DNA from 4 places in the Marinagarivorans cellulosilyticus genome. Region 1 is predicted to be linked to each of the others. Evidence: predicted binding sites of a transcription regulator. Region 1 holds the regulator's gene; each other region holds the start of a gene.

Region 1 (2,202 bases):
ATCAAATCAACCGGTGTGTTATCTACCGAGTCGAAATCAATGGCGTTATTGAGCGTCATTACGGCACAAATAGAAACGCCACCGGTTGGAAAACGGCAATGAGGGATGGCAATACCCTCGCCAATGCCGGTCGAGCCAAGCCTTTCTCGTGTAATTAATTGTTGGAACAAATCATCTGCTTTTAACGCAGGTACACTGCTGGATATTAATTCAGCCAGCGCCTCAAGGGCGCGCTTTTTACTGGTACATTCGGTGCCGCACAGTACACGGTTCGCCGATAGCATTTTCTCTAGTGGCATAGATAACTCAGCCTTATAGCACTTAAAGCCAACTATTATACAAGTTGCTTGCGCTCGTTCGAGGGTGGAATTTGTAATGATTCTCGGTATTTTGCAATGGTTCGTCGCGCAACCTTAATACCTTGATCGGCCAGTAATTCTGTAATTTTAGAGTCGCTTAAGGGTTTTCGGGTATTTTCGGCAGCGACTAATTTTTTAATAATGGCGCGAATGGCTGTAGATGAGCACTCGCCGCCGGATTCGGTTGCCACGTGGCTGGAAAAAAAGTATTTAAGCTCGAAAATACCTTGCGGAGTGTGCATGTATTTTTGTGTTGTTACGCGTGAAATTGTCGATTCATGCATTTCGACCATTTCGGCAACGTCATGCAAAACCATTGGCTTCATGCCTTCGGCACCATGCTCCAAGAAGCCCTGCTGGCGTTCGACAATACAAGTGGCAACCTTAAGCAGTGTTTCGTTGCGGCTTTGTAGGCTTTTTAAAAACCAGCGCGCTTCTTGTAGGTTGTCTTTTAAATAGGTGTTGTCGCTGCTGCTATCGGCACGCTTAACCAGTGAGGCGTAATCAGAGTTGATTTTTAATTTTGGCGCAATGTCTGGGTTAAGTTGCACTTGCCAGCGGTTATTAGCCTTTGTAACAAATACATCGGGTACGACATATTCAGTGCTTGATTCGCTGATGGCGTCGCCGGGTTTGGGGTTTAAGCTTTGAATTAAAGCAATAGCGGCTTGAAGCTCGGGTTCTTTGACTTTGAGCTTGCGCATTAATTGTTTGAAGTCGCGGCTGCCGAGTAGCGGCAGGTAATCGGCGACGAGCGCTTTGGCTGTGGCAAAGCCGGGGGTGGATTCCGGTAGTTGTAACAGTTGTAGGTACAGGCATTCGCTAATGTTACGGCTGGCAACCCCTGGTGGGTCAAACTGCTGTACGCGGCGCAATACGGCGGCGACTTCGTCGTCTTCAAGGTCGGGGAAGACTTTCTGCATGCCCTCGAAGATGTCGTCCAAGGTTTGGCTTAGCATGCCAGAAGGTTCGACTGCATCAATAATCGCGGTTGCAATCTCGCGGTCGGTATCGCTCATGGGCGTGAGGTTTAGTTGCCACATCAGGTGGTCTTGTAAGGTTTCGGCGCTGGCGTTGCGCGAGTCGTAATCGAAATCTTCGTTTTCGGGGCGCGATAGGCCGCTGCCACTCGAGCCGCTTTGGTAGATGTCGTCCCAGCTGGTATCAACCGCTAAATCTGTGGGGATATTTTCGCTCCAATCGTCGCTGGCGGCAGGCTCGTTGGCATCATTGGTATTTTCTGGACTTGTTTCGGCAGCTTTTACAGGCGTCTCGCTATCGGCGGGTAATTCTGATTGCGCATTGCTTGCGCGTTCGGCATCGCCGCTGCTATCGCTAGCACCACTGTCTTCAGTGACTTCTAGCATCGGGTTATTTTCAAGAGCTTCTTGAATTTCGTTTTGCAGATCGAGAGTCGAAAGTTGCAATAGGCGTATTGCCTGCTGCAACTGAGGCGTCATGGTCAGCTGAGTGCCGAGTTTGAGTTGCAAAGAGTGCTTCATCGAAGAATAAATCCATCAAGTTTTTTGCTCTGCACAAATTGAGAGCGTCTTAAAGTGATTGTAGTCATCCCTGCGATGTACTGCAATGGCCTGTAAAAGCAAACTTTAGGCCATATCGAAAAAATCTAATGGTTGCGTGCTAGCGCTCAAATCGTCTAATGAATATTGACTTAAAGCTTGAAGTCTTGCCCAAGGTAGACTTCCTTGACTTTCTCGTTTTCCAAGACCGTATCCGGCGACCCGGAAGCAATAATGTGGCCTTCACCTACGATGTAGGCTTGTTCGCAAATATCCAGTGTTTCGCGAACGTTGTGATCGGTAATTAGCACGCCTATACCTCG
Region 2 (2,202 bases), 1.9 Mb from region 1:
CAAGTGGCTTTGTATTAATTGCAGCATTTGCTGCTGGCACAGTTAAAACGCAATAAGGGTTAAGCCTACGCTTCTGCGGGGTTTTCGGCAAAGCCTTGGGCACACAGCTTACGCATTAAATGGGCTTCTGAGCGCGAAATTCCACAAGTGGCGGCAATGGCTTCTTCATCGGCGCCCTCTTCCACCATTTGCGTGGCTTGCGTGTACGAAAAGGGTTGCTCGACGACGGGCTCTGGCTGAGGAGCTTCGATTAAAGATTTGAACCGGCGCTCTAGCCGTAACATGCGCTGCCCCATGCCATAGCTACCTTGCAACGCAAGGTGTTGATCTTTTTTTAACACTGCCAGCTCTTCGCGCAGCTGTGCGCAATCTTGCGCGATTGTTTTTAAGCGGCGGCGCAGCCAAAGCCAAATACCGCTAAAGCCAATAATGGCAACGGCAATAATAATTAGACTTTGCACTGCGTTCACGTTAGTACTCCAAGGACGTTAAAAGCCGCCTATTGCAGCCCACTCTTCGTCCGTAATTAGTTTATCCAATTCGATGAGTATGAGTAACTCGTTGTTTTTATGGCAAACACCCTGAATAAATTTCGCGCTTTCTTCGTTGCCGACATTAGGCGCAGTTTCTATTTCGGACTGCCGTAAATACACAACTTCGGCCACACTATCGACCAATATGCCCACTACGTTTTTTTCGGCTTCAATAATAACGATGCGAGTATTATCTGTTAGCTCGCCAGGCGTTAAACCAAAGCGATTGCGCGTATCAATAACGGTAACCACATTGCCGCGTAAATTAATAATGCCAATAACATAATGCGGCGCCCCTGGCACTGGCGCGATCTCGGTATAACGCAATACTTCTTGAACCTGCATTACATTGACGCCGTAGGTTTCCCCGGCTAGGTGAAAAGTCACCCACTGCAATACGGGATCTTCACTGATTTTTGAATTTGTTAGTTGCGTCGCCATGTACCACATCCTCGAGCAAAGAAGCTGTCAATATTAAATCGTTACTCCTTCAACTATAGACGACAGCAGCATCTGTGCCAGTCGCCATAACACAACTTGAGCATTGTTTTTGCGGCAGGAAATTAGCGCGAAAGGAGCTTTAACAAAGCGGGGGTATCAACCAATACACACATATGCTGCTTAATAGCGCCGGCCAACCACGGGCTTGCGGCACTGAGCGGGCGCCACTGCACATCGGTAGTGCCAATGGTTACGGGGTTAGCCACGCTATCGACTGCAAACGCCCACTGGCTATCGGCTATTGATAAAAGGTGTATATCTTCGTCGGTATTCAAGCGGTTGGGTCTATCGGGCGTAAAAAAAGCCCCCGCATCAATGACTTTTAATTGACCTTGCGTCAAAGGTTTAACGCCAATGACCCAAGGCGGCAAACCCGGCACTTGGTTTAGTGGCGCGTTTTGCAAATAAATATGCCCCAAAGCGATAAGAGGGATCGCCAAGGTAACCCCACGCGCACTAAACAATAAAACATCAAACCGCGATTGACCCCAATCGGGCAATTGTTGTATCCAGTGCTCGCGATAATTAGGCACTGCAGGTGCTGTTAATGCTGAATCTTTGGGCTCGCTGGCTTGCGGTACTTGATGCGTGGTATTGAGTGGCGCAACAGCCTTATCGGGTAGCTCTTCAGGCAGCTTATTATCAACTATTGCCGCCACCTCTTCGCGTGGCACTGCCGGCGGTATTACTGGGGCAGCAATTACTGCAGGCGCTTCTGGCTCAATCGGTACAGTTTTGGGCGCAAGTTCAATGTTGGGAGCTAGCTCAATGCTGGGTGCCAGTGCCCTATCAGGCGCCGGTTCAACATTGGGCACACTTTCGCCGAGTGGCTCTGGCGCGATAAGCAGCTTTTGGTCGAGCAGTTTTTGCAGCCCTTTTTTTTGCTCGTCACTTAAGGGCACATCGCTTGGTATTTGCTCTGCCGTTATGCGTACAATTGGTTCGGCATGGGCTTGTTGCGGCGCAGCTAAAGGCTTAGGTGGGCTTACAGGGTTATTAGCAGGGCTGCGATTTTCCCATTCTTCAAAAGAAGGCTGTGCAGGTACGGGCTGGGTTGTTGCCGGTGCTGGTGTAGGTGCTGCTTGTTCTGGTGTAGATGTTTGTGGCGATGCTTGTACCTGTTTTGGCTGTTCTGGTTTTGCTTCTACTGCTTTTGGCTCGATGGCTA
Region 3 (2,202 bases), 800 kb from region 1:
CCGCCAGCATATCTTCTTCAGAATCCCTTTCTGCACTGCCATAGAGCTCTTCCTCACGATTAAAATCACGCTCTATTTGAAACAACTGCTCTGCCTCGGCTGAAGAATAAGGAATAATCAAACTGCTATGTTGTGCCGCAGGGGTATCAAACTCCATTCCGTAAAACTGCAGCACTTCAGGCACAGCTTGACGCGAGGCGACTAAATCTGGATAGGCCTGCTCTAAATTTACTTGGCTATGGTTAGGCCCGCCATGATCAGTAATGACCATCCAATCCAAGCCGTACTTATGCGCCATTTGCGCATTGAGCGCCGCTGAGTATTTGCCATCACCGCTGTAACGGCTATGAATATGATGGTCCCCTGCCAACCATCGCCGTCTAGTCTCACCCGGGGAAGGAGTACTCTCGGCCGGAGCCACAAAAGGTAGACGCGTTTTATGCTTAGAATTTTCGTCATTACCGCAAGATGTGAGTAATGCCATTAAAGCTGTGGCAAAAAAGGGAACAACTAAAGGGAGATGCTTCATAGGTAATAACTGCAATAGCCCGAGTAATTTAATCTGAGCGATTCTAACTTAGCCAACCTGCGATATCCGAGTACAGATTATGCCGATTTTGTGAGCTAGCTCTTATCAATGCACTCTAGCGCCCCAACTACCCCACACAAAACCATTTTGCTAACTCATAAGAAAAAACAATAAGCATTTTGTAATTGTTACACCGCAATAGCGGTAAATGCTAAAAAATTTTACAAGCACCTAGCCGCAACACGGCGTATTACGCAGTTTTTAAACATTGGCACACTTTAAGCAATAGCTTGGTTGTAGTAGCAAATTGCCGATTACCCAAATCCAACATGAGAAAAACTGGAGTTAATTATGAAATTTTCAACTAACCTTATTTTACCCTTAACCTTCTCATCTATTCTTGCAGCAAGTACCGCGCTAGCGGGTGATGAAATGGAAAATACTGCCGAAAATATCGAGAAAAAAACAGAGCACACCTACCACGACGCTAAAAAAACAACAAAAGATACCTATAAAAATGTGAAAGAGGGAACTAAAGATGCTTGGGCAGATGTAAAAGAAGGCTCTAAGAATATTTGGGAAAACACACAAGACGCTTACAATGATGGTGTAATTTCTGGCAAGCTAGAAACAGCTCTTATCCTAAACGAACATTTAAACCCTTTTGAAATCGATATTGAAGTGGAAGGTAAAAAAGTCATCCTTGAAGGCGAAGTCGACTCTGAAATTGAAAAAGATCTTGCCGAAAACATAGCCGAAGGCATTAAAGGCGTTAGCTCCGTAGATAACCGAATAACAGTAGATGAAAATAGCGACAACAAACGAGAAAAAATGAGCGAAAGTAAAGATCGTGACTTTTCTCAGTATGTTGCAGATGCATCCACTACCGCATCAATTAAAACCGAACTAATCGCCAACGACAGCGTATCGGGCTTATCTATTGACGTCGACACTTTTAAAGACCGCGTAGTACTGAGTGGCGAAGTTAATACAAAAGCACAAAAGTCACTGGCTGAGCAGATTGTGAAAAAGCGCGAGAACGTTACTCAAGTCATTAATAATTTGACAGTTAACTCTTAATCCTAAAATCAATAGAGCTTCGCTTTGGCCCTATTGATAAAAACGCGCAGTATTTAAGCCGCAAGCGAAAGCTAGCGGCTTAAATGTTTAGCATGAAATGCAATGTGCTCACCGATAAAACTGGCAATAAAATAGTATGAATGGTCATAGCCAGCATGCAGGCGATAATCGAGAGGGTAGTTTTTTTGCTTAGCTGCGCTTTGAATTTTTTCAGGCTTGAGCTGTTCTAACAAAAAGGAATCGTCCGCACCTTGATCTATACGCATAGGCACTGCTTGCTCTGACATCAACAGTAAAGCCGTAGCATCATATGCTTGCCATTTATTTTGATCGCCTCCCAAATAACCGGTAAAGGCTTTTTGCCCCCAAGCACACTGCATTGGTGCGCATATAGGTGCAAAAGCCGATACAGAAACAAAACGGTTAGGGTTTTTTAACGCCGATATTAACGCCCCATGCCCCCCCATCGAATGGCCACTAATCGCTGCTTTATTGGTAACAACAGCAAACGCGTCTTGAATTAAAGAAGGTAACTCATCGTTAATATAGCTATACATTTGATAGTGGTCTGACCAAGGTTTTTCGCTTGCATC
Region 4 (2,202 bases), 670 kb from region 1:
GCGGTAAGCTCGTGGCCAATCATGTGGGTGGCCCAATCTTGTGTTACGCCTGCGCCGATTAATCCATTTAAGGCTTGGTTGGCCGACCACATTAGGTTAGCGCGCCATTGATCATCTTGTTGTTCAAAGGTATTCGCTAAGCGCAATAAGGTTTTGAGTAGAGCTTCTGCGTACCCATCTTGGACCCAAGCGCCTTCTTGAACGGTAAGGTATTGCTCGCATGTGTGCACCCATGCATCGGCAATGCCGTTAGCGAGCTGCCTAGCTGGCAGGGTTTTCATGGCATCTGGATCTAGTACGGCAAATTGTGGTTGTACCGTTGGCGATAAAAAAGCCAGTTTATCTTGGGTTGCTGCTTTGCTGACAACTGAGGCTGTATTTGATTCTGAGCCTGTTGCCGGTAGGGTTAAAATACAACCAATGGGCAGTGCTTTATCGACGGTATGTTTGCCTTCTAAAATATCCCAGCCGGTGCCGTTGTAGCATGCGGCGGCGGCCACGTATTTGGCGCCATCAATCACAGATCCGCCGCCTACAGCTAAAATAAATGTAATGCTCTGTGCCTTAGCTAGGGCGACAGCCTTATCGAGATGCTCAACGGTGGGGTTGGGTGTAATGCCTGAAAACTCCAACACGCTGTTTTCGCTCAGCGCTTGGGTTACCTGTTGGTAAATGCCGTTATCTTTAATCGAGCCGCCGCCGTAAAGCAAAAGTACTTTTGCGCTCGCAGGTATTTTGTGTTGGATGGCGGTTATTTGCCCCTGACCAAAAATGATGTTGGTTGGGTTGCTGTAGTTGAATGTCATCATATTGCTTACCTTCTTATATCCGCGTGCTGTTATTTGAATAACTAGGGCATGATTGTAATTCTTACTTTGGGTGCTGTCATTGTTATAACTGTACGGCCGTTAAAAAGGCTGAAAAACGCGTTATATCTTTTACCTTTTCTATTTATGTATGTTTTTTATTACCCCCGAGCTAAGGCTGCAGTGGTGTTGTAGCCCTTGTGCTGCAAGGGCTACAGGTTTTGGCGGTATAATTTTATGGCATTGTTTGTGGTCTGTGAAAATGTTGGCACGCATTCTGTAATAGTTAGTGTGTAGGGCAGATGTTCAGGGTTTTAGCGATGAATATCTGATTCGACTCATAATGGTCAGGAGAATGATTATGTTAGGTTGGGCAATTGTTTTTTTTCTTATTGCAATAGCCGCGGGTGTTCTAGGCTTTGGCGGTATTGCCGGTGCAGCTTCAGGTATTGCGCAAATTTTTTTTGTTGTATTTCTAGTATTGTTGGTTGTTATGGCCATTGCTAGGGCCGTTGGTGGGCGTTCACCTTAAATGTTGTATCAAAAAAGGCTTATTGTTAATTATTACAATAAGCCTTTTTAAATTCGATTGATAATATAAAAGTAAAAATTGATTTGAGGTTATCGTTTTAAAATGAATATGCCGCTTTCAACACCAGTAGTTGATATAGAAGCTTCTGGTTTTGGTTTGTCTAGTTACCCAATAGAAATAGGGTTGGTTTTGGCGAATGGGCTACTTATTGTGCATTAGTTAAGCCGCATGCTAGTTGGGGGCATTGGGATAGGGGCGCTGAAAAAGTTCATGGCATTAGCTTGAACGAGCTAAAAGACAACGGTAAAGCCATTGCTGATATTTGCCAAGATTTAAACACGTTGTGTGATGGCCAAATACTGTATACCGACTGTTGGGCACACGATTACCATTGGTTAAGCAAGCTTTATACGGCTGCTGGCGTGCATTGCAGTTTTCGTTTAAGCCCTATTGAGCACTTACTTTCTGAGCTGCAAATGCAAAGATGGTCGCAAAGGAAGAAAAATTACGCCAGAGAGGCCAATATTAAAACGCACCGTGCTTTAAATGATGCACTAATTATTTCTGAAGCGTTGGATCGTGAATTGCTGCTCAATGATGCTCAAGTTGATCGCATGTTGGGTGAGTTAGATGTTGCTGCGGCACCCGAGATGCCGCTTCCAAAGTCGTCACAACATATTTTTGATTCACGAAATTATAAAAAGTCGGCATAAGCTGTATTGCATTTGTGCGCCATAATTTTTTGGGAGGAACTGTGAAATATTATTTACTGATACTATCTTGCCTGATGTTGTGGTCTTGCGATGGCGCGGATTATGCCGAGCAAGGTAAGCTGAAGCCTAACGGCGAGGCTATAAGTAATAT

The links. Region 1 encodes sigma-54, which starts transcription at its own class of promoters, with help from an activator protein. Its sites were predicted from a motif close to TGGCACANNNNTTGCNNT; they were not measured.
Region 2: a site for sigma-54 is predicted at 1,037-1,054, ahead of MARGE09_RS17520 (chemotaxis protein CheW). Genes of this name have one in related genera too.
Region 3: a site for sigma-54 is predicted at 799-816, ahead of MARGE09_RS06245 (BON domain-containing protein). Genes of this name have one in related genera too.
Region 4: a site for sigma-54 is predicted at 1,073-1,090, ahead of MARGE09_RS12100 (DUF1328 domain-containing protein). Genes of this name have one in related genera too.

The regions. Positions count from the first base shown of each region.
Region 1 is NZ_AP023086.1:2,344,322-2,346,523, forward strand. It holds gene MARGE09_RS09230 (PTS sugar transporter subunit IIA) at 1-299, opposite strand, end outside; gene MARGE09_RS09235 (RNA polymerase factor sigma-54) at 335-1,861, opposite strand; gene lptB (LPS export ABC transporter ATP-binding protein) at 2,032-2,202, opposite strand, start outside.
Region 2 is NZ_AP023086.1:4,261,106-4,263,307, forward strand. It holds gene arsJ (organoarsenical effux MFS transporter ArsJ) at 1-56, shown strand, start outside; gene MARGE09_RS17515 (DUF2802 domain-containing protein) at 66-470, opposite strand; gene MARGE09_RS17520 (chemotaxis protein CheW) at 489-974, opposite strand; gene MARGE09_RS17525 (chemotaxis protein CheW) at 1,097-2,202, opposite strand, start outside.
Region 3 is NZ_AP023086.1:1,549,011-1,551,212, reverse strand. It holds gene MARGE09_RS06250 (CehA/McbA family metallohydrolase domain-containing protein) at 1-529, opposite strand, end outside; gene MARGE09_RS06245 (BON domain-containing protein) at 881-1,609, shown strand; gene fghA (S-formylglutathione hydrolase) at 1,681-2,202, opposite strand, start outside.
Region 4 is NZ_AP023086.1:3,016,680-3,018,881, forward strand. It holds gene MARGE09_RS12095 (iron-containing alcohol dehydrogenase) at 1-809, opposite strand, end outside; gene MARGE09_RS12100 (DUF1328 domain-containing protein) at 1,168-1,338, shown strand; gene MARGE09_RS12105 (hypothetical protein) at 1,620-2,051, shown strand; gene MARGE09_RS12110 (hypothetical protein) at 2,093-2,202, shown strand, end outside.